One region of the Avibacterium sp. 20-132 genome, then DNA from elsewhere that is predicted to be linked to it. Evidence: riboswitches for the same ligand, from Rfam matches in the RefSeq annotation. Region 1 holds a riboswitch; the other holds the start of a gene.

What was found. Region 1 has a riboswitch for molybdenum cofactor ahead of torA (trimethylamine-N-oxide reductase TorA). Riboswitches for the same ligand answer to the same signal wherever they lie in the genome.
Region 2: linked by a shared signal. The riboswitch ahead of moaA (GTP 3',8-cyclase MoaA) and the one ahead of torA (trimethylamine-N-oxide reductase TorA) in region 1 are both predicted to bind molybdenum cofactor.

Annotation. Positions count from the first base shown of each region.
Region 1 is NZ_CP091456.1:2,568,671-2,580,558, forward strand. Features, by position in the region: gene torA (trimethylamine-N-oxide reductase TorA) at 303-2,777, opposite strand; molybdenum cofactor riboswitch at 2,863-2,995, opposite strand; gene L4F93_RS12340 (NapC/NirT family cytochrome c) at 3,105-4,229, opposite strand; gene L4F93_RS12345 (LuxR C-terminal-related transcriptional regulator) at 4,383-6,083, opposite strand; gene xthA (exodeoxyribonuclease III) at 6,272-7,075, shown strand; gene tesB (acyl-CoA thioesterase II) at 7,223-8,086, shown strand; gene L4F93_RS12360 (ferritin-like domain-containing protein) at 8,095-8,973, shown strand; gene L4F93_RS12365 (lytic murein transglycosylase) at 9,013-10,104, opposite strand; gene L4F93_RS12370 (glycosyltransferase family 2 protein) at 10,129-10,932, opposite strand; gene L4F93_RS12375 (glycosyltransferase family 2 protein) at 10,932-11,816, opposite strand; gene L4F93_RS12380 (hypothetical protein) at 11,809-11,888, opposite strand, start outside.
Region 2 is NZ_CP091456.1:2,449,280-2,461,167, forward strand. Features, by position in the region: rRNA gene L4F93_RS11835 (16S ribosomal RNA) at 1-682, opposite strand, end outside; gene moaE (molybdopterin synthase catalytic subunit MoaE) at 994-1,446, opposite strand; gene moaD (molybdopterin synthase sulfur carrier subunit) at 1,448-1,693, opposite strand; gene moaC (cyclic pyranopterin monophosphate synthase MoaC) at 1,690-2,175, opposite strand; gene moaA (GTP 3',8-cyclase MoaA) at 2,189-3,202, opposite strand; molybdenum cofactor riboswitch at 3,191-3,341, opposite strand; gene L4F93_RS11860 (gluconeogenesis factor YvcK family protein) at 3,540-4,472, shown strand; gene folE (GTP cyclohydrolase I FolE) at 4,526-5,182, opposite strand; gene moeA (molybdopterin molybdotransferase MoeA) at 5,316-6,530, shown strand; gene moeB (molybdopterin-synthase adenylyltransferase MoeB) at 6,533-7,264, shown strand; gene L4F93_RS11880 (DUF2813 domain-containing protein) at 7,379-8,932, opposite strand; gene L4F93_RS11885 (lysine exporter LysO family protein) at 9,005-9,916, shown strand; gene ftnA (non-heme ferritin) at 10,143-10,631, shown strand; gene ftnA (non-heme ferritin) at 10,653-11,153, shown strand; gene L4F93_RS11900 (hypothetical protein) at 11,172-11,330, opposite strand; gene L4F93_RS11905 (FNR family transcription factor) at 11,457-11,888, shown strand, end outside.

The sequences.
Region 1 (11,888 bases):
TCGCCATAAAACTCAGCCTATCGCTGAGTTTTGTTTTGCGAAACTTTGGGAGAGAAAAGGCAATAATACGCTTTTAGCCTATAACCACGAGAAATATTCTCCCATAACCTAAAACCTATTTATGTAAAACTCGCAAAAAAACGACCGCACTTTATAGCTACTTAATTCCAATAACATAGGCTGGCTTGACACAGAGAATACAGTAAGCCAAGCCAATGTGGGTTTATTTCAACACTAAACAGCAATAAATTATGGCAAAAAAAATCAGCCCCTAGAGGCTGATTTTCATTTTTACTCAGTAATTAAGCTGATTGTTTTGGTTGTTTAAAGACTGTAACCGCAGGGGCTTCACCAGTGAATTTTTCCACTTGTACAATACAGGTATTTGGTGAATTACCCTGAGCCAGTTTTGATGTGCCTTCATCTCGGGTTAGTACATTTGGACAACCATTTTTACATAATGATTTATCCGATTGTCCAAGATCCGCTGGATCGTACCAAGCCCCTTCATGTAAGGCGACTGTACCTTTGATGATACCATCAGTAACAACAGCACCAGCAAGCACTTGTCCGCGTTGATTATAAATACGAACGATATCGCCATCAGCAATACCGCGTGCTGCCGCATCATCTTTATGAATTAGCACGGGTTCGCGATCATTCACCGCATATTTTTGGCGTAATGATGTGTGAGCAAGCTGGCTATGCAAGCGGTAGTATGGATGTGGTGTAACCAAAGCAAGGGGTGCTTCTGGTGTTGTATTGCCCGCAAATTCGGCTGGCTCCATCCAACTTGGGTAGCCTTTACAATCATCATAATTCATTTTGGCGATCACATCAGAATAAATTTCAATTTTACCTGATGGTGTGCCGAGTGGATTAAGTAAGGGATCATTGCGGAAATTTTCATAACGAACCCATTTTTTCGCTTTTTCACTTGCTTTAAAGGTAATCGGTTTATTTTCTTCCCAGAATTTTTCAAATTTAGGCATTAATACACGATTTTTGCGTGCCGCATCAAATGCGGTTTGGTAGAAACCTTTTAGCCAATCCATTTCCGATTTATTTTCGGTAAATTGTGCTTCTACACCTGCACGTTTCGCTAATTCCGTAAAAATATCATAATCATTTTTCGCTTCAAATTGCGGAGAGACAACTTGTTTCATTGGATAAATATTCATCATTGAATAGTCGCCTGACATTGTTAAGTCGTTACGCTCATAGCTTGTGGTAACAGGCAATACAATATCCGCCATACGTGCTGTTGGTGTCCAATTGACTTCATTAACAATGAAGGTTTCCGGTTTATAAAACGCCTTAACCAATGTGTTAGTATCTTGGTGGTGTACGAATGGGTTTCCACCTGCCCAATAAACCAATTTAATATCAGGATAGGTAATTTCTGTACCATTGTATTGGATTGTTTTTCCGGGATTTAATAAGGCATCAGCGACACGCGCTACTGGGAAAGACATTTTTGATGTTTCATCTAACCACGTTTTTTCTCCAGCTTGCACAGATGGATTTGCGGTAATCGAACCGATAATACCGCCTGTTGCCGTTGGCGCGCCACCATTTGCATAATGATAACTGAAACCAAAGCCACCACCCGGTAAGCCAATTTGTCCGAGCATAGAGGCAAGGGTAACCATCATCCAATGGCTCTGTTCACCATGACGCTGGCGTTGCATTCCCCATCCGCCCATAAGCATTGTTCTCTTAGTGGAGAAATCAGTGGCTAATTGCTTAATGACTTCAACAGGAACACTCGTTAATTTGCTTGCCCAAGCGGCATCTTTTGGCTGTCCATCGGCTTTGCCTAACAAATATTCCTCAAATTTATCATAGCCTGCCGTATATTTTTGTAAAAAGGCTTTATCGTGTTTATTTTCGCTAACCAATGTATGGGCGATACCTAACATTAATGGCACATCTGTTGCGGTATTAATTGGGATCCATTCCGCACCTAAGAATTCACAACTTTCACTTCGTACAGGATCAATACAAATAATACGTTTCCCACTTTCTTTTAATTTCTTAAAGTATTCAATACCTTGCTGATCGGTGGAGGTCCACGCAATACGCAATGTGGTGAGTGGGTTTGCCGACCATAATACGACAATTTCAGAACTTTCTAAAATGACATCCCAACTTGTTTGCTGTTCATAAACTTCTATCGTGCCTAAAACGTGTGGCATAATCACTTGTGCTGCCCCAGTAGAATAATCCCCTTTTGAGCCAACAAAGCCACCCGTTACATTTAAATAACGGTGTAATAATGTTCTTGCCGCATGCAACGCACCAGAGCTATACCACCCATAAGACCCCGCATAAATGCCAGTTGGGCCATAACTATCTCGCACGCGTTTCATTTCATTTGCGACAAGTTCAAATGCCTTATCCCAAGAAATTCGTACCCATTCATCTCTACCACGTAATGTCGTATCTTTATTTCCTTCTAGGTATCCTTTGCGCACCATAGGATATTTTACGCGTGTTTCACTATAAAGTTGATCCGCAACAACAGTTTGTAATTCATTAACAAGTGGAGAAGGAATGGCTGGCCCAGATTTAACCACTTTACCGTCTTCTAACACAACGCCTAATGGCCCCCAGTGAGCGGCTGTAACAACCGTTGTTTGTTCGGCTGCAAGGGCTGGCTGAGAGGTAACTAAAGAGCCAACGACACCGCCCGTTAAAGATGTTCCTGCAAGGCCAAGCGAAGAATGTTTAATGAAATCGCGACGACTTGCATTAATATTGTCTTGTTTTTTCATTTTTTAACCCTAGTAATGACGATCCACAAATCTATTTACTCAGAAAAATTACTTCAATTTCTACCGCACTTGTAATTAGATAGTGGGTATTAAAATTACGACACCTTTCTAAAACGAGTGGCATAATCATTTCTAACTATACCATTGTGCAAACAGGTTGCAGGCATTGCTTCCATATCTTTCGACTTAGGTTCACAAGCTCGGAGTCAGCCTAATACTAACTAACGAAAGTGGTTAGTATTTATTCCTATTAGGAAACTATTTATGGTGGATTAAAATGACAATAATGGGTATTCGGTTGCCTGATTTTAATCCACTATTACGATACTAATGCGATAAGTTAGCCATATCTTTACCATTACGCTGCAAATAAATTGTTAATGTGCGTACATCGTCATCAGATAACGAGGTGCGATCTTTCATTGAATTGACCACACCAATCCATTGATTTGCTGTGTAATGATCGGCAGAAATAGGCGCATGACAACCACTACAATAGGTTTCATTTAAGTTCTTACCAAACTGATTCAGTGCGGTTAAATCTGCGGTTAAATTTGATTTTGGTACAACAATAGGTAAACGAATTTCTTTCCAATTCGCTGCAGTTACTTCATCATAAACAGAACGAATCACTTGAACCTTCTCTTGGGCAACATTTTCTAATAATGCCACCATAATACGTTTGCCCAAATCCATATATACGACACTTTCAGCCCCTTCTTGTTGCCAACCGCTTAATGTGGCTTTAACTTGTTCATCAACCGTATTCCAATCAGTTAATTCAGCATAAGGCATTAAACGAATCGTTCCCCCCTCTTGTAACGTTGCATTTGCCATAGCTAAGCTATATAGGGTTTTATCTTCAGTCGAAAATTGCCCACTGTGTTTTGCTAATTCACTGTTTGCTTCATTGTTATCCACTTCCATTTCAGGCATAAAATGGACGATTCCTTTATGGCAATCAATACAGGTTTGGTTGGTTTCCTGTGCAATTTTATGCATTTTCTGAGCTGCATCAGATTGTTCGGATAACACCATCGCCTCTTGATTATGGCAGCTTTTGCACGTAACTGAATCGCTTGCTTTCATCTCTGCCCAAACCGCTTTTGCCATCGCTAAACGATGGGTTTCATAAGCGTCTTGATCAGGTAATTTATCCACCACAAACGTATTCCACACATCTTTTAATGCCATCACTTTCGTTTTTACATAATGGAATGCGGAATCCTGTGGAATATGACAATTGGCACATTCCGCTCTTACGCCTTTGCGGTTTGAAAAATGCACACTTCCTTCCCATTCTTGTTTGGGAATTTCCATTGAATGGCAACTCACACAAAATTCTGTGCTACTGGTTGCTTTCATTGCGTATTGCGATCCAGCAAACACGCCAACACCAAGCAATATGCCAAATAAACCGCCTAATACAAATTTCTTATTTAATTTTGCCATAGCCCCCCCACATAAAATTGATACATCAAAATAGGTAGAATAATGAAAGAAATTATAAGGTGGGCATTGAAGTACTCAATACGTAAAGTTACGTATTTACCTCTTAAGGATTAGTAAAATGAGTAAAATTTGATATAACGCAAAAAAGAACCGTTAAATACGGAACCAATGAGGCAATCTAAATACCGATTCAGCAAAAACATCGGGCGCAATTACGGTACTTTTTCCTTGCTGAATTTGGAATAATAAATGAGGCTGGCTAATTGAAAGATCTTTTGTATTATCAGGATAAGTAAGCCCAGCTTGAACTTCACCACCAAAATAATAAGTACCGTTTACCCCAGTATACGCTAAGGATCGAATGCCATTAATAACTTCTCTAAAGGCTCTTGGCGAGGTGCTATGTCGCCAAACATTCGCGAGAATTTGAATTTGATCATAAGCCACGCTAGCTTGTGAATAACTCGGTTGGTGGTGAAATAATTGCTGATAGTGTTGGCGGAATTTTTGTCCTGCATAATTCATACTTAATCCCGTTGTACTTGCCCATAACACGTCTTCACATTGCTTTTCTTGTGGTAAAAATACAGAGGGGGCATAAATACTATAAATAATGGCATTAATTGGATTCTGTATAAAACATTGATAAAAAGCGAGAATATCTTCAGCAAAATAAGAGGCGAACACAATTAAAGTGGGATCAATATGATGAACCTGTTTCATTAATACATTGAAAACATCAGATGATTTTTCTAATGCAAGCACTTCCACATACCAATGTGCGTTACGCAGTTGAATAATCAGATTTTCAATACCAATATCAATTTTTTGCCACGTTACTGTAACCACTAAAATCCTTTTATTTTTCACAACTTGCGGATAATGATATTGATAAGCCTGAATAAAACGCGCGACACCTGCGCCATAATTAATATCACTTGCACAGGCTTGAAAAATATTTTTAATTTGCTTATGTTGCGACTTTCCTAAATCACTATGAGTGGCAAGATGAATATACGGAATTCCCTTGCTTGCAATCCATTCGTGTAAATCAGGGGAATAGCAAGCATAGCTTGCCGAAATCGCATCCACTTCTTTATCAAACAATGTTTGGTAAGCTTGTTGGATACTTTGGGGATCATCAACACGAAATCCGACAGTTTCTAACCGCACTTGTCGTCCATGAATTCCCCCTTGTTGGTTGATCATTTCGACCGCTAACTGTGAACCGTTGCATAATTCCTGCGTATCCCATTGCCCAATACCTTGCTCCACATAAGGCACGCCAATGGTGATAGGACGAGAAATGGCGGAATGAATAAAGTGCGGTACTTTTTTCGACAGTTTTTTACCCTTAGCTAGCCCTTCAATTTCATAGGTTGCTAAAAGAGATTGGGGCAAATCCCCCGGGGTTGGCAAACAGCACAGATTTTCTGTGATAGCAAACACCGCTAAACTCGTCCGATTGTCAATCTGCGTTTTTTGAAAAAGATGTTCAACGTGTTTGGCAACAGTACGCTCACTAATAAAAAGCTGTTGAGAAATTTCCGCATTGCTTAGCCCACTACTGAGCAAGGTTAAAATTTCAAGTTCTCGTTTACTCAGCTCAAAAGGCAATGGTATTTGTTGCGCAGTAAGTAAGGTAAACCTTTGCTTATAACGTTGTAAACTGACATTAAACCATTGCTGATCAGCTTGATAATAGAAATGCACGTTATCGCGTTTGGAAGCCAGCAACGCCTGTGCATAATCAATAAGTTGGGGGTAATTTTCAAGATATGCCTTTCCTTGGTGATTTTCCCATTCAATTAATTCTTTCTGCTCATTGACTAAACAAGACCATACTACTGTCATTTGCTTCCCTGTTATTGACGAATAAACGTGTCTATCATAAAGAAATTTCGCGCCATATTTAATGATATAAATCAACAGATTGCCGAACAAAGTAAAGTACGGTAAAAAATATTATCATTTTTTAAATGAGCTAAACCTTAGTATAATGCCAGCTTAATTTTTTAAATATACAACTAGGAATAAATGAAATGAAAGTAATGTCTTTTAATATCAATGGGCTACGAGCAAGACCACACCAATTAGAAGCCATCATAGCACAGTATCAACCTGATATTTTAGGCCTACAGGAAATTAAAGTGGCGGATGAAGATTTCCCTTATGCCTTAGTCGAACACCTTGGTTATCACGTTTACCATCACGGACAAAAAGGACATTATGGTGTGGCTTTTTTATTAAAACAAGCACCGAAAGCCATTCACAAAGGCTTCCCTACTGATGAAGCAGATGCCCAAAAACGCATTATTATGGCGGAGATGGAAACAAAATTTGGCTTGCTCACCGTGATCAATGGCTATTTTCCACAAGGGGAAAGCCGTAATCACGAAACAAAATTCCCCGCAAAAGAAAAATTCTATGCGGATTTACAACGTTATTTAGAACAAGATCATAATAAAGAAAATCCAATTATTATTATGGGAGATATGAATATCAGCCCAAGTGATTTAGATATTGGTATTGGTGAAGAAAACCGTAAACGCTGGTTACGCACAGGAAAATGTTCGTTCTTACCAGAAGAAAGAGAATGGTATAACCGTTTATATGCCTATGGCTTAACAGACACTTTCCGCCACCTAAATCCAACGACAAATGATAAATTCTCGTGGTTTGATTATCGTTCCAAAGGCTTTGATGATAACCGTGGCTTACGTATCGATCACATTTTAGCAAGTAATAATTTGATCGACAGCTGTACCGATACAGGCATCGCTTTAGATATTCGTGCAATGGAAAAACCGTCTGATCACGCACCGATTTGGGCAGTGTTTGAGTAAAATAAAAAGTGCGGTAAAAGTTTTAAAAATTTTTACCGCGCTTGCTATACAGAACTCTTAACAATTTAGTTTCCTATCCCAAATTAGCTTACAATTCAAAATTCCCGTAAAATACACCGCACTATTTTTTATAAAAAGGTGAATAAAATGTCTGTGGTACTCAACCAACTTATTGACTTGCTCAAATTGGAGCGATTTGATGATTTTCTCTTTCGAGGACAAAGCCAAGATTTAGGTTTACGTCAAGTATTTGGTGGGCAGGTGGTAGCACAAGCACTTTCTGCGGCAATTCAAGTTGCACCAAAAGATCGTCTATTACATTCTTGCCACGCTTATTTCCTCGCGCCCGGGGATAGCCTCTACCCAATCATTTACGATGTGGAAGTGCTGCGCGAAGGACATCATTTCACGGCAATGCAAGTGAAGGCCGTTCAGCATAATCAAGCGATTTGCCATATTACTGCCTCATTCCAAATGGAGGAAAATGGCTTTGATCATCAAACGACAATGCCAAATGTGGGTGAGCCAGCTAGCTTTCTTGCTGAAAATGTGGCGTTGCAAAAACTGGCACAATATATTCCTGAGCCAATTCGTGAGAAATTTACTGCCGACCGACCTTTTGATATTCGTAGCAAATACATCAATAATCCTTTTCAAGGCAAGGTGTTGCCACCCGAACAATATGTTTGGGTGAAAGTAAACGGTGAAGTCCCACAAGATCGCGCTATTCAGCAATGCTTATTGGCGTATTTCTCTGATTTTCATCCATTGCTCACTGCCCTTCACCCACATCAAAAAGGCTTTTTAGAAGCAGGAATGAAATTGGCAACCATTGATCATTCTATTTGGTTTCATCGTGCCGGTGATCTTAATGATTGGCTACTTTATGCCATTGAAAGCCCTAACGCCTTCGGCGCAAGAGGCTTATCTCGTGGGCAAATTTTCGATCGCCAAGGGCGTTTAATTGCCACCACTCAACAAGAAGGTCTAATTCGATTTAGCGAAAAATAAGGAAAAAAATGACCGCACTTTTAATCACACAACTTTGGGAACAGGTTACACAAGCCTTGCAAGAAAAAGATCCTGCGAAAAAATGTGAACAAGTAAACGCCTTATATAACGAACTGCTACCTCGCATTGAACAAGCGGAATTGGCAGATTTCCCCGTGGTAAAAAAAGATCAAGAAATGGCTACGTTTCCGGATAAACCCAAATTGGTTGCCCCACACGCTGTGCCAAAACGTTCTTTTGCCACACAAGAAGGTTATGCAGCGACATTACACGCTATTGCACATATTGAATTTAATGCGATTAACTTAGGCTTAGATGCAGCGTGGCGGTTTGCCCGTGAAGCGGAAAAAGAATTAGGCGAAGGGTTGGCTTTTACGCGTGATTGGTTACGCGTTGCTTATGAAGAAAGCACGCATTTTACTTTAGTAAACAATCACTTAAAAACCTTAGGTTATGAATATGGCGATTTTGAAGCACACGCTGGATTATGGGAAATGGCACAGGCTACCGCACACGATATTTGGGAACGAATGGCATTAGTACCGCGTGTTTTGGAAGCAAGAGGCTTAGACGCCACACCAGTGATGCAAGAAAAAATCGCACAACGCAAAGATTTTGATGCGGTGAAAATTCTCGATGTTATTTTGCGTGATGAAATTGGTCACGTTGCTATTGGTAACCATTGGTATCACGCCCTTTCTGCCAAACGAGGACTGGATGCAATGCAATGTTTCAGCGATTTATTGCGTAAATATCGTATTGTGATTTTTAAAGGTGCAATCAACACAGATGCCCGTATTCAAGCAGGTTTCACCCAATTTGAATTAGATTGGATTTATGAAATTGAGCAGACTTTAAAATCGCATATTAAGGCAATGAAAGGATAAAATTTTCCCTTCTTAGAAAAAGAAGGGAAAATACTGACCTTATCCCCCCACTTTCGCCCGAATACGATCGGCAAACATTCCTATACTTACCGCAAAATAATTAGAGCGATTCCAGTCAAGCAAGGTGCGGAAATTGTTTGAAACTAAGAAAGTACGTCCATTTTCACCATCTGGTTGCACAAGCCATAAGGTTGTATGAGAAAGTGCGGTGAGATTTTGCGTACTTTCTAAATTGAAGGATTTGAGTTCAACGCCTTGAGCTTGCCAATCTTGTAATGAACGCGCTTTGTGCGTTTCAATGCCTGTTAAATTCGGGCTAATATACTGATTTAAGCGTACTTCGACGCCCCAAGGCAATTTGTCGTCCCAGCCCACCGTATGTAAATAACGGGCGATAGAAGCAAAGACATCATAATGGTTTTTCCAGATGTCTTTTTCACCATCACCATTGCCATCTGCGGCATAGCTAAGGTAAGAACTTGGCATAAACTGCGTTTGTCCCATTGCGCCTGCCCACGAGCCTTTCATTTTGTGACGTTGAATATGATCACGTTCTAACATTTTCATTGCCGCAATAAATTCTTTACTGAATAATGGCTCACGGCGTCCATCAAAAGCAAGGGTTGCTAATACGGAAAGCACATCATAATAGCCTTGATAATAACCGAAACTACTTTCCATTCCCCACAGTGCCATTAAATATTCTTTTTGTACGCCAAATTTTTTACTCGCACTTTCTAATTGTGGTAACTGTTGCCAATAACGTTCTTCCGCAATGTTCACTTTATTTGCCGTTAGCACTCGATTAAGGTAGCGGGTTACACCATTAGGATTAACCACTTTTGGCGCACTAGGATCACGTTTTTTTACTTTCCCCGCTTGTTGTTTATCCAATGCCACTGCTTTAGGAATATATTGAATATTTTGTTGTGCATTTAGCACCGCACTTGAAATTCCTTGCCCTGCGGCTTTGGCTTTTAAAAACCGTACATAATCATCAAAATTATTTAATGTACGAGGCTTATTATATTGCGCATTTTCCGCCACTGGTTTAATGGAATCATTACTTGAGCAGGCTGATAATAAAATGGCTGAAAATAATGAAGTCACTATTAACTTTTTGCTAAACATTGGCTTTCCTTAAAAAATAAAACATTATTTACGTAAAAATTTATATACCAATTTCAATAATGAAACAGGCAATAAACGTGGTAAAACTCGTAATAAAAAAACGATAAATCCCGAAATAAGCGATTGCAATTGAACTTTCCGTTTTAATTTAAATAAATTCCATTCACATTTCGCTTGAGCTAAGCCTCGGCGACGAGATACCATTCCATTCCCTACACGCGCATAAACTAAAATATCAGGCAAGTTAGCGACATTTTGCGGATATTTCGCCACCAAATTAATCCATAAATAATAATCTTCCTGAATATCTTGGTAGCCTCCCGCAGCCAATACCGCTGCTTTTTGGTAGGCCACTGTCATATGGTTAAAGGGGCTACGCATTTTCGTGAAATCAACAATCTCTTTCGCCTCAGTGGGGACATTACGATAGCTTACAATGTCTTGAATATCCGTACCAAATTCAGCAATTTGCCCTCCAAAAATAATGGTTTCAGGATGTTGCTTAATAAAATTGATTTGTTTTTCAAAACGCTGGGGATCACAAATATCGTCTGTATCCATACGCAACACCCATTCATTGGTACAATGCCGTAACCCCTCATTTAATGCTTTGCCTAACCCTTGATTTACAGGTAATTTAACTAATTTTAACGGTAAAAAATTCACAAATTTTTGCACCGCACTTTCTAGCTCAGGCGTAACTGCGCCATCAAACACTAAAACAATTTCGTCTGCGGGCAAGGTTTGTGCGCGCAAACTTTCTAAGCATTCACGCAAGTATTGTGGGTTTTCCTTTATATATAAGGACATTAAAACTGAAAATTTCATTAGATAAACCTTTTCAAATGAATAGCTAATTTCGGTGAAATAAAAATAATGATTGCAATAATCAGTGGTTTGATATTCTTGCTTAATTTAAACATTTTCCAATAATAAATACCCGCCTTGCGTGATAAATTCATAATATAAGGATAAGCAAGCATATAAAGTGAATTTATTGCAAAGCGTTGTTGCTGAATAGGCGTTTTCACATAATTTTTCTGAATAAATGCAATCGCTTGTTCCGTATTGGTTAAATTCGTTGAAACGCTCGCACGTTGGGTATGAAATGTACATTCAGTTAAAGCGTGATCGACATAGCACGGTTTTAATTCGGGTGATGAAATCACTTTTAATACAAATTCATAATCTTCCAACGATTTTAATTGGGTTGAAAGCCCACCTAAAGCGAAAAAGAAAGATTTTTTAATCCCTATCATCGGCATTCCACCGATTTTATTGGCTAATAACATATTTTCTAAATTGAGATCTTTTTGCTGTGTCAAAGGATGCGTAACATAGCTAAACTTTTCATTAACCATTACGCATTTTGCAGGATGATAAATAAAATTCATCACTGGATTTTCTGCAATTTTTTTTCCTAAGATTTCACATTTATGCTTTTCAAAACGGTCATCATCATCTAAAAATAATAACCAATCTTGCGTTGCATTTTTTGCCCCAATATTACGGCTTTCTGCTGCCCCTTGATTTTGCTCATTACGAATAACGGTTACCTTAAAAGGATAATCTTTCTTGATAATCACCTTTTCTTTAGAACAATCATCAACAATAATGACCTCAAAATTATGCACGGTTTGCTGAATTAAATGTTCTAATAAGGCTGGAATTTCCTCTTGCCGATTATAAGATGGCACGATAATACTAAACATTTTGTTTTCCTTCTTTTCTAAATAAGAAGAGATTTTTCCCTTGTTGTCCAAATAAAGATAAGAACATTAGTA
Region 2 (11,888 bases), 120 kb from region 1:
GAATTCTACCCCTCCCTAGAGTACTCTAGTAAACCAGTCTGAAATGCAATTCCCAAGTTAAGCTCGGGGATTTCACATCTCACTTAATTTACCGCCTGCGTGCCCTTTACGCCCAGTTATTCCGATTAACGCTCGCACCCTCCGTATTACCGCGGCTGCTGGCACGGAGTTAGCCGGTGCTTCTTCTGTGACTAACGTCAAATCAACGTGCTATTAACACGTCCACCTTCCTCATCACCGAAAGAACTTTACAACCCGAAGGCCTTCTTCATTCACGCGGCATGGCTGCGTCAGGGTTCCCCCCATTGCGCAATATTCCCCACTGCTGCCTCCCGTAGGAGTCTGGGCCGTGTCTCAGTCCCAGTGTGGCTGGTCATCCTCTCAGACCAGCTAGAGATCGCAGGCTTGGTAGGCCTTTACCCCACCAACTACCTAATCCCACTTGGGCTCACCTTATGGCTAGTGGCCTTGCGGTCCCACTACTTTAATCCTCAGATATTACGCGGTGTTAGCCATCGTTTCCAATGGTTATCCCCCTCCATAAAACAGATTCCCAAGCATTACTCACCCGTCCGCCACTCGTCAGCATCGAAAGCAAGCTTTCAACCCGTTACCGTTCGACTTGCATGTGTTAAGCCTGCCGCCAGCGTTCAATCTGAGCCATGATCAAACTCTTCAGTTTAATCTCGCTCAATGAATACATAACGTTATATTCTTTTCGAATTTCAAGTTAAGCATCATTGATTTCTAAATTTTAAATCTTTTTGAAAATCAACGAATGCCCACACAGATTGTCTGATTGATTGTTAAAGAGCAAAAAATAACGACGCGATTTGTATCATCTTTATTTCTACAACGTCGCGTCGTTGTGTGCGGCGTATTATAGACATCTCGAAAATCTTTGCAAGTGTTTTTTTGTAAAAAATAGTAAAAAAATACAAATTTTTACTAGAACACCTTAAGTAAATAAAAAACTTATCAAAAATGCGGCTTTTACCACTTATCTAACGCCTGCTGATCACTCTCTCGATGTTCAATCCACCGTTCGCCCTTATCTGTCTGCTCTTTTTTCCAAAAAGGCGCTTTGCTTTTCAGAAAATCCATAATAAATTCATTTGCTTGATAGGCTTCACCACGGTGAGGGGAACTGACCGCAACAAGCACGATTTCATCCCCCGTATGCAATAAACCAACACGATGAATGACAGCCACGCGTAATAACTGCCAACGGGAACAGGCTTCTTCCACGATTTCACGTAACGCTTTTTCGGTCATTGCAGGATAATGCTCTAGAAACAAACTGGATACATTATCTCCTAAATTCATTTCTCGCACTTTTCCTACGAAAATCACGGCAGCCCCAACATTATTCGGCGCAGACACCCAACGATAAACCGCATTTTGATCAAAATGTGCAGTTTGTACAGCTATTTGGATTTCTGCCATCTTATCCTCCTGTAACAGGTGGGAAAAAAGCAATTTCATCACCATTTTGTACTGCACTTTCAAGATTAGACAATGTTTGGTTAATCGCAACCAAAAGTTTTTCTTTATCTAATGCTAATGCCCATTTATCCCCTTTGGCACTTAAATGTTGGCGTAATGCTTCTGCATTGGCAAATTGTCCTGTTACTTCGATCTCATCAACACCAATTAACTCTCGTGTTTGGGCGAAAAATAATACTTTAATCATTCTGTTTTTCCTGCTAAAAAATGGCCAGATTTTCCACCGCACTTTTCTAAAAGGCGAATATGTTCAATCACGATATCTTTTTGCACCGCTTTACACATATCATAAATGGTTAAGGCAGCCACGCTTGCTGCGGTAAGTGCTTCCATTTCCACGCCTGTTTTGCCCGTTAATTTGCATAGGCTTTCAATACGCACTTGGTTACGCTCAGGTAAGGCAGTTAAAGAGACTTCCACTTTTGAAAGTAATAAAGGATGACATAATGGAATTAAATCCCAAGTCCGTTTTGCCGCTTGTATCCCTGCAATACGCGCGGTGGCAAAAACATCACCTTTGTGGTGTTGGCCTGATAAAATCATTTGCAAGGTAGAGGGTGACATTGTCACTAAAGCTTCTGCTCTTGCTTCACGAACCGTTTCTTGTTTGCCCGAAACGTCCACCATATTGGCTTCGCCATTGTTATTAATATGAGTAAATGTGGTCATCGTTATTCCTTTATTAACCGCCAATGCTGGCAAGATGATTACGCACTCCGCTATCACCATTATGTAAAAAATGATGTTCCCGTTTTCCTTGTAAGGCTGAAAATATACGTGCTTCTAATTGTGGCTGTTGCTCGTCATACTGTAATAAATCACGTAATTCAATGCCCTCCTCACCAAATAAACATAAATGCAATTTACCTTTTGCGGAGACTCGTAATCGATTGCAACTTGTACAGAAATTCTTTTCATAAGGCATAATTAAACCGATTTCCCCTTGATAGTCGGGGTGTTTGAACACTTTAGCAGGGCCATCTAAATAACCACGCGGTTGTAATTGCCAACCGGACTCAAGTAATTGATCAGCTAAAATTTGCCCAGATAGATGATAGCGTTGAAAAAATTGATCCATTTCGCCCGTCTGCATTAATTCAATAAATCGCATTTGAATGGGGCGATCTTTAATCCAATTGAGAAACGCCCCAAATTCTTGGGTATTCAGATTTTTCATTAATACAGCATTTACCTTTACCTTACGGTATCCCACCTCAAAAGCACGATCAATGCCTTGCATAATTTCAGCAAATTTATCTACCCCTGTAATACGTTGAAACATTTTAGCATCAAGGCTATCGACACTCACATTTATGGAGGTAATTCCTGCTTGTTTCCAAGCGGCTACCTCTTTTGCCATACGATAACCATTGGTTGTGAGCGCAATTTGCTTAATATGTTCAACTTGCTGAATGTGTTCCACGATTGAGAGGAAATCTCTGCGTAAGGTCGGCTCACCGCCCGTGATACGAATTTTTTCCGTACCAAGATGAGCAAAAGCACGCACCAAGCGAACAATTTCACTTTGAGTAAGAAAGCTCGGTTTATTTGGCTCTGGCTGATAACCATTGGGTAAACAATAGTTACAACGAAAATTGCACATATCTGTAATAGATAAGCGCAGATAATAATATTGGCGAGCAAACCCATCTATAAGACGCGTTTCTCCCACCTGCTTTATGGGAATTGTTTGCATTAGACACCTTTCTAAAATGAGAGAGGATAAGCCGTTTCCAACGTATCCCTGAGTAATACAACATTGTATTACTGGCATTGCTACCTTATTTCATCGTTAAATAAAACGTAGGCAAACAAGCTCGGAGTTATGCGAAAATTTTCTTTATTCTAAAGGTTTAAGCGAATTTAAGCTATACCTAGAATGAGATCTATATCAAAAAAGGGGATATTTTTTACTTATAAATCAATTATATAATATTTTATATAACGAAAATTTATAAAATTTACACCGCACTTTTGTTTAAATTTGTTTATACTTAACATCCGTCTCACCCTCACCTACTTAAGGAAAAATAATGAGTGATTTAACACCACATAGCCGTCATGAAAACTTAGATAAAATAAATAAAATTGTGGCTATTGGCGGAGGACACGGACTTGGACGCGTAATGTCTGCCTTGAGTTTTATGAAAGAACGTCTTACTGGTATCGTTACCACTACAGATAATGGCAGTTCGACAGGAAGAATTCGGCGACAGCAAGGCGGGATTGCTTGGGGTGATCTGCGTAATTGTTTAAATCAAATTATCACAGAACCTAGCACTGCTTCGGCATTATTTGAATATCGCTTTTCAGGAAGTGGGGAATTAGCAGGTCATAATCTCGGCAACTTAATGCTTAAAGCGTTAGAAAATATGCATATTCGCCCAACTGAAGGGGTGAATTTAATCCGCGATCTCTTACATGTAAAATCATTCATTATCCCAATGTCTGAAACCCCTGTACACCTCGCTGCTTCGCTTCCCTCTGGCTCAAGCGTAGTTGGTGAAGTCGAAATTGATGATTTAACTGAAATCCCCAATTCTATTTTTCTTGTTCCCCTTGTCAGTGCGACGCCCGAAGCGATACAAGCCATTCAACAGGCTGAAATTATTTTATTTGGACCGGGGAGTTTTCTCACTAGCATAATGCCACCGATTTTATTACCTGAAATCATCGATGCATTGAGAAACAGTCAAGCTAAGAAAATTTTCATTGATAATCTTGGAGTTGAGCATAGTCCTTCTGCGGCATTGTCGTTACAAGATCGGATAAATTGGATTAACGAAACGGTAGGAAAAAATATTATTGATGGCGCAATTGTTCAAAATGGCTTAGAACCAGTACAGAAAAATGAAGGTTTAACCCTTATTGCGAGACGATTACGCGCAGATGATATAACCTACCGCCACGATCGCACATTATTATGCAAAGCCATTGATGATTTAATTGAAGAACTAATAAGATAAGTCCTCGTACTTAAAAATAGGACGAAATTCTTTCGCCCTATTTTTTCCTAAAATTATTTATTAATTAAACTCAAAAATTCTTTCCTTGTTTCTCGGTCATCAAGGAATACGCCACCAAATGCAGAGGTAACGGTATAACTATTGGTATCTTTAATACCTCGACATTTCACGCAAAAATGAGTGGCTTTAACATACACTGCCACATCTTCTGTTTCTAAAATGGTTTGGAAAGCCAGTAAGATTTGTTCAGTTAAACGTTCTTGTACTTGTGGGCGCTGGGCAAAAAACGCCACAACACGATTAATTTTTGATAACCCAATTACCCATTTTTTCGGATAGTACGCAACGGACACCATTCCATCAATGGTGACAAAATGATGTTCACAAGTGCTAGTTAGCGTAACGTCATTCACCAACACCATTTCGCTCACTTTCATTCGATTTTCAATATTAGTGATTTTCGGGAAATTGGCGTAATCCAAGCCACTAAAAATTTCATCAATGAACATTTTGGCTAAACGAATGGGGGTTTCCTCAAGGCTATCATCACGCAAATCCAGACCAATCAATTTCATTACCTCACGCATATGTTGCTCAATGCCTTCTCGACGTTGAGATTTTGTAAGTTGTGTGGTAATCATCGGGGTTTCTATCCCTTTGCTCACTAATGCCTGACGAACTTTTTCTGCCTCAGGTGAAATTTTATTCATTGACTACTCTCCAAATTTTAAATTGGGCTATTCTATCAAAGTCTAAAACAATAATAAAATGAGAATAATAGTTAATTTATATGAAAAAAATGAGTAGAATGAGAAAATATTTAAGCAGACAAAAGGACAATTTATGCTTAGCCTTGAACAAGCGCTAACACAGATGTTAGAGCAACTTCCTTTACCACAACAATGTGAAACGCTCCCCTTATCGCAAGCGAGCCAACGTATTTGTGCGGACAATATTATCTCTCCAATTAACGTGCCTTCTTTTGATAACTCTGCAATGGATGGTTATGCGGTACGTCTTGCGGATCTTGCACAATCACATACGTTAAACGTTGCAGGCAAAGCCTTTGCGGGTAACCCTTTTAATGGTGAGTGGTTGCCACAAAGTGCAATACGAATTATGACAGGCGCAATGATCCCAGCGGGTACCGATGCCGTGGTCATGCAAGAAAATGTGCAACTTAATGAAGACGGCACGGTAACCTTCAATGAAATCCCCAAATTAGGGCAAAATATTCGCCGTGCTGGTGAAGATGTGAAAAAAGGCGATGTGGTACTAAAAACAGGCGAAAAACTCACCGCACTTTCCTTACCCTTACTTGCGTCTTTAGGTATTGCTGAAGTGCCTGTATTTGCGCGTTTAAAAGTCGCTATTCTTTCTACGGGTGATGAATTAGTGCCAGTAGGTGAACCATTAAGTGAAGGTAAAATTTACGATACCAACCGCTTTACGGTGAAATTATTGCTCGAAAAATTGCCTTGTGAAATTTTAGATTTCGGCATTTTGCCTGATGATGAAGCATTATTTGAAAAAGCCTTTTTACAAGCACAAGAGCAAGCAGATTTAGTCATTACCAGCGGTGGGGTTTCTGTCGGTGAAGCAGATTTCACAAAAAATATTTTAGAAAAACTTGGCAAGGTTAATTTCTGGAAAATCGCAATGAAACCCGGCAAACCTTTTGCATTCGGTAAACTCGAAAAAGCGTGGTTTTGTGGCTTACCAGGAAATCCCGTTTCGGCATTAGTTACGTTTTATCAGTTAGTACAGCCTGCTATCGCAAAACTCAGTGGATATAGCCAATGGCAAGCGCCACAACAACTCAAGGCGATAGCCAGTGAAAATCTGAAAAAGGGCATCGGTCGCAAAGACTTTCAACGCGGTTTTTATTGGCTCAATGAACAAGGACAACTTGAAGTCAAAGCCGTTGGTTTTCAAGGTTCTCATCTCTTTAGTGCGTTTATTGAAAGCAACTGTTTTATTGTATTAGAAGCAGAACGAGGCAATGTTCAAGCCGGTGAAATGGTTACCATTGAACCCTTTAATGAATTGTTGGGCTAATTATGATCGAACTCACTGCGGAAGAAGAACTGCGTTACAATCGCCAAATTGTACTGAAATCCATTGATTTTGATGGTCAAGAAACATTAAAAGATAGCACAATGCTTGTTATGGGCTTGGGAGGCTTGGGCTGTGCTGCAAGCCAATATTTAACTGTAGCGGGCGTTGGCAAATTAATTTTAGTGGATTTTGATCGCGTCTCTTTGTCTAACTTACAACGCCAAGTGCTACACGATGATAGCCGTCTTGCAATGCCCAAAGTGGAATCCGCTAAGCTCAGTTTACAACGCTTAAATCCACACGTGCATCTTGAAGCAATCAATCAACAATTAACGGATGAGGCGCTCCTTGCGTTATTACAAAATGTCGATGTGGTGCTAGATTGTACCGATAACGTAGAAACACGGAATCAGCTAGATCGTTGTTGTGAGCAAAGCAAAACGCCGCTTATTTCGGGGGCAGCAATCCGTATGGAAGGACAAATTTCCGTTTTCACCTATGAAGAAAACACGCCGACTTATCGCCAACTCAGCCAACTTTTTGGCAATGCGCCGCTAAGTTGTGTGGAAACCGGCGTGCTTGCTCCGATGGTGGGGATTATTGGCTCAATGCAAGCTCTTGAAGCAATCAAAGTGCGGTTGAAAATTGGCGAGAATTTATGTGGACGATTATTGCTAATTGATGGCTTTACGATGAAAGTGAGGGAAATTAAGCTTCCCGTTTTGCATAAATAAGTGAAATATCGCGGCATTCATTGCCGTGTATTTTTTCTCTCCTTTTTTCTCCCCGTTTTCTCTCTACTTTTATTTCTCCACTTAACTTATTTGCTTGCCATTTTTACCTATTCCTCAAGATGAACGTGCTAAAATTAATACACGCGTGAAAAGCTGTTTAAACAAACGAGGAATGGATTCCACACCGCGTTGCTTAATCTCATCAGATAACGCCACGGCAAGATCGGGCTTTGATGTGCGTTGTATGGCACGTTGAATGATACGATGAACCAAATATTTCTGTGAACTTTCCTGCCAATGCGCTAATCGAATAAACACTCGCTCAAACCCTGCATAATAGAAAAAATGTTCAATATCTTGTTTCGGTAAATAAGTCAGTCGCATTGCGGGTGATTCATTCTCATTCAAGAGACTTTTCGTGGTTGCTGAATATTTTTTACCGGCCTCATCCCCATCGGTTAGCACATACCATTCAATTCCCATCGCTTTGGCATAATGAATCAAAGCACGCAATCCACACTGCGCAAATTCTACGATCCTGATGCCTTCCATCGCAAGATCAATACCAAGTAGATCAGCCAATTCTGTTAAAATCCAAACTTCCGTTTCTCCCTCCACTAACAGCCACATTCGCGAAAATAATGCGAGACTACGGTTATGGCGAATATGAAAGCTTAAACGGCGTAATTCCTCTTTATTTAATTGATGTGAGAGCTGAAAAGCTTGTGTGCGTTCACTGCCTCTCACTAAACGGCAAATCGCCTGCAAAGGGATTTGTGAGAGCAATTCCACAGAATTTGTAGTGGTAATACGTTGAATGGGTAAATAACTGACTAATTCCCATATAATCGCCACCATTCTAGGATGCAAACGGGCGTCTGGATCTTCAAATAAAATAATTGGCCGTAAGCGGTGAAGATCGCGTAATTCATTAGCAGAAACAAATAATTGGCTTAATTGTTGAAATAAAATATGGCGTAATGAATGGTGCTGTTTTTCGCGCAATTTCAGGCAAAGCGATTTCACATCATTCCAAAGTGCGGTGGTATCTTGCATTAATTCTGCTGACATAACGCGATTGAGAAAATAATGTTGCAGTAAGCACAACGTGGATTGAATTTCGCGATTAAGCTTAGGGTCACCCAACCAAGGTGATGCCGAGAAAGATTGAGCATCAGAGGGGGAATTACGTCTTGCATCACGAAAACGATAAACAGGATGCTGTGCAATTAATGCCATTGCCATTTGTTCTGGGTTTTCTACGCTAAGTATTTTCCCTTCCCCATCTAAAAAATGGTAGGTGGTGATAATCTCTGAGCCTCGCATTTCCCCCATAATCTGAAAATAAATTTTGGCATAAGGTTCATCATCAAAAACGGCAAGTTGAGGATAAGGAAAATGCGCTAAGGATTTTGCTTCACGGTGAAGGCTAAAGGTAAATAATAGGGTGATTTCTTTCACCGTAGAGGCATTTTTTTCGTCTTGATAAAAATCCGTTGATTGGAATTGATAAAGGCGTTGCTCGTTATTAAAAATGACACTTAACGCCGCCAATAAACTGGATTTCCCCCAAGCATTTTCACCAATCAACACCATATTCGGTTGTAAAGTAAGTGAAAGGCGGTTTATGCCACGAAATCCCACCAAATCTAATTGACGCAAATACATCATTGCTCCTTTGTATTTTTATCTCACTTGCGTAAAATAGCATAATAATTTCATCATTTTAAGGAAAAAACTGTGTTTGAAGGATTACTTATCGTCCTCGCACCAATGTGTTTAGGCTATTTTTTTAAGACAAAAAACACCGCACTTTTACAACGTATAAACCAAATAGTAATGCTTCTGCTTTATGTCATTTTGTTCATTATGGGCGTATCTTTAGGGCATTTAGACGATCTTGCCAACACGTTACCGTTAATTGGCATTTCTGCCTTCAGCTTTGCTTTAATCATTCAAAGTTGCAATATTATTGGCTTAATGCTCTATGACAAACTTTACCCATTGCCACTTAAACGTTTGGGCAAAGATTTACCTTCCCGTGGGCGATTATTATTGGATAGTGCCAAACTTTGCTCAATGGTATTAATTGGTTTTATGGTGGGGATTTTGACCAAAGAATGGCTTGCCTTTCCTTTTAGTACAAGTACTTATGCTTTGGTTCTGTTGATCTTTTTTGTCGGCATTCAACTGCGTAATAATGGTATTGCGTTACGTGAGGTGATCTTCAATAAGCGTGGTATTTATACGGGGATTGTTTTTATTATCACTTCCTTGCTAGGCGGTATCATTTCCGCTTATGTCCTTGATTTACCGATGACGCAAGGTTTAGCCATTGCATCTGGGTTTGGCTGGTATTCCCTTTCTAGCGTTGTGATCAATGATGCTTGGGGGCCGGTATTTGGCAGTATCGCATTTTTTAATGATCTCTCACGGGAAATTCTGAGTTTATTTATTATTCCCTTCTTTATGTTTAAGTATCGCTCTACCGCAGTCGGAATGGCTGGTGCAACCGCATTAGATTGCACCTTGCCCATTATTCAACGTTCTGGCGGCATTGAAGTTGTCCCACTGGCGATTAGCTTCGGCTTTGTAACGAATATCGTGCCGCCAATTTTATTAGTATTTTTTTCCAGCATTCCACTTGCTTAATTATTCACTTTCAGCCTGTATCTTCTATATAGGCTGAAAAATCCATTCAATTTCTACCGCACTTTTCTTTTTAATATTTAGCAATAAGAATGATTCTCTCAAATAGAATAATTATTATTAAAATTTCCTTTTAAAATGAATAACTTATAAATATTTTTAGTTGCAAAAAAGAAAAAACTGGTTAAACTATGCCCAGTCTAGTTAATCATTAAGGAAAGGAGTGGCTATGTTACAAGACGCGATTATTAAGAAATTAAACGAACAAATTAATTTGGAATTTTATTCTTCCAATGTGTATTTACAAATGAGCGCTTGGTGCTCAGCAAATGGCTATGAAGGCGCAGCAGCCTTTTTACTACGCCACGCAGATGAAGAAATGATGCATATGCAAAAATTATTCACCTATGTAAATGAAACAACCGGTATGCCATTATTAGGCAAAATTGAAGCACCAAAAAATGATTACAAATCATTAAAAGAAGTCTTTGAGATCACGCTTGAACACGAAAAATTTGTTACCACAAAAATCAATGAACTGGTAGAAGTTACCTTTGAGCATAAAGACTACTCTACTTTCAATTTCTTACAATGGTACGTGGCAGAACAACACGAAGAAGAAAAATTATTCAGTAGCATTATTGATAAATTTAATTTGGTTGGTGAAGATGGACGCTCGCTTTACTACATCGACCGCGATTTAGCTACATTAGAATAATCAGAATAAAAGGAGAAAAAAATGTTATCAAACAACGTGATTAAATTATTAAACGATCAAATGAATTTGGAATTTTATTCCTCAAACTTATATTTACAAATGAGCGCTTGGTGCGAACAACAAGGTTTTGACGGTGCAGCGCAATTTTTGTCTGCTCACGCAGCGGAAGAAATGCAACATATGCGTAAGTTATTCACTTATTTAACTGAAACAGGGGCATTGCCAATCATCAGTGAAATTGATGCACCACCGCACGAATTTAGTTCATTAAAACAAGTGATTGAAACCACTTACCAACATGAAAAATTAATTACCAGTAAAATCAATGAATTAGTTGGAAAAACCTTTGAAGAAAAAGACTTCTCTGCATTCAATTTCTTACAATGGTATGTGGCAGAACAACACGAAGAAGAAAAATTATTCAGTGGTATTTTAGATAAACTGAATCTTCTCGGCGATGACGGCAAAGGCCTGTTCCTTGTGGATAAAGACCTTGCTAAACTTGCAGTTAATCACGCTTAGTTATCAGCATAAAGCCAGTTATTCGCTGGCTTTTTCTTTGTCCAAAATTTGCTGATTTTCCACCGCACTTTGGATTTGTTGATAATGGCAAGTTCGGTAGAAAAAGGCGGAAAGAAGTATGCAAAGCATTAAAATAATTTGAATTAAACGTTTTTTTGTCAGCTTTTCAGTGGCCATTAGGATTTCCTTAACAATTATTTAACTATTTAAAACTTCTTAATTTTACCATTTAGTGGTATTATTTCTTGCGTTAGATCAATTTTATATGATTTTTTCTGCTTTACCGAGTTATTTGAGGATTAAATGAAGATTTTAGCTAATGACAGTAAAATTGGGCGTCGTGTTCAATCCGGCGGCTGTGCCATTCACTGCCAAGATTGTAGTATCAGCCAACTCTGTATTCCTTTCACATTAAATGAACACGAACTAGACCAGCTTGATAACATTATCGAACGCAAAAAACCGATCCAAAAATCTCAAGTCTTATTTAAAGCAGGCGATTCCCTTCATTCTCTCTATGCAATTCGTTCTGGCACGATTAAATCTTATACGATTAGTGAAACAGGTGAGGAACAAATTACCTCTTTCCATTTGCCCGGTGATCTCGTCGGCTTTGATGCAATTACGAATATGCAACATCCAAGTTTTGCACAGGCTTTAGAAACCGCAATGGTCTGCGAGATCCCTTTTGATATTTTAGATGACTTATCAGGCAAAATGCCCAAATTACGCCAA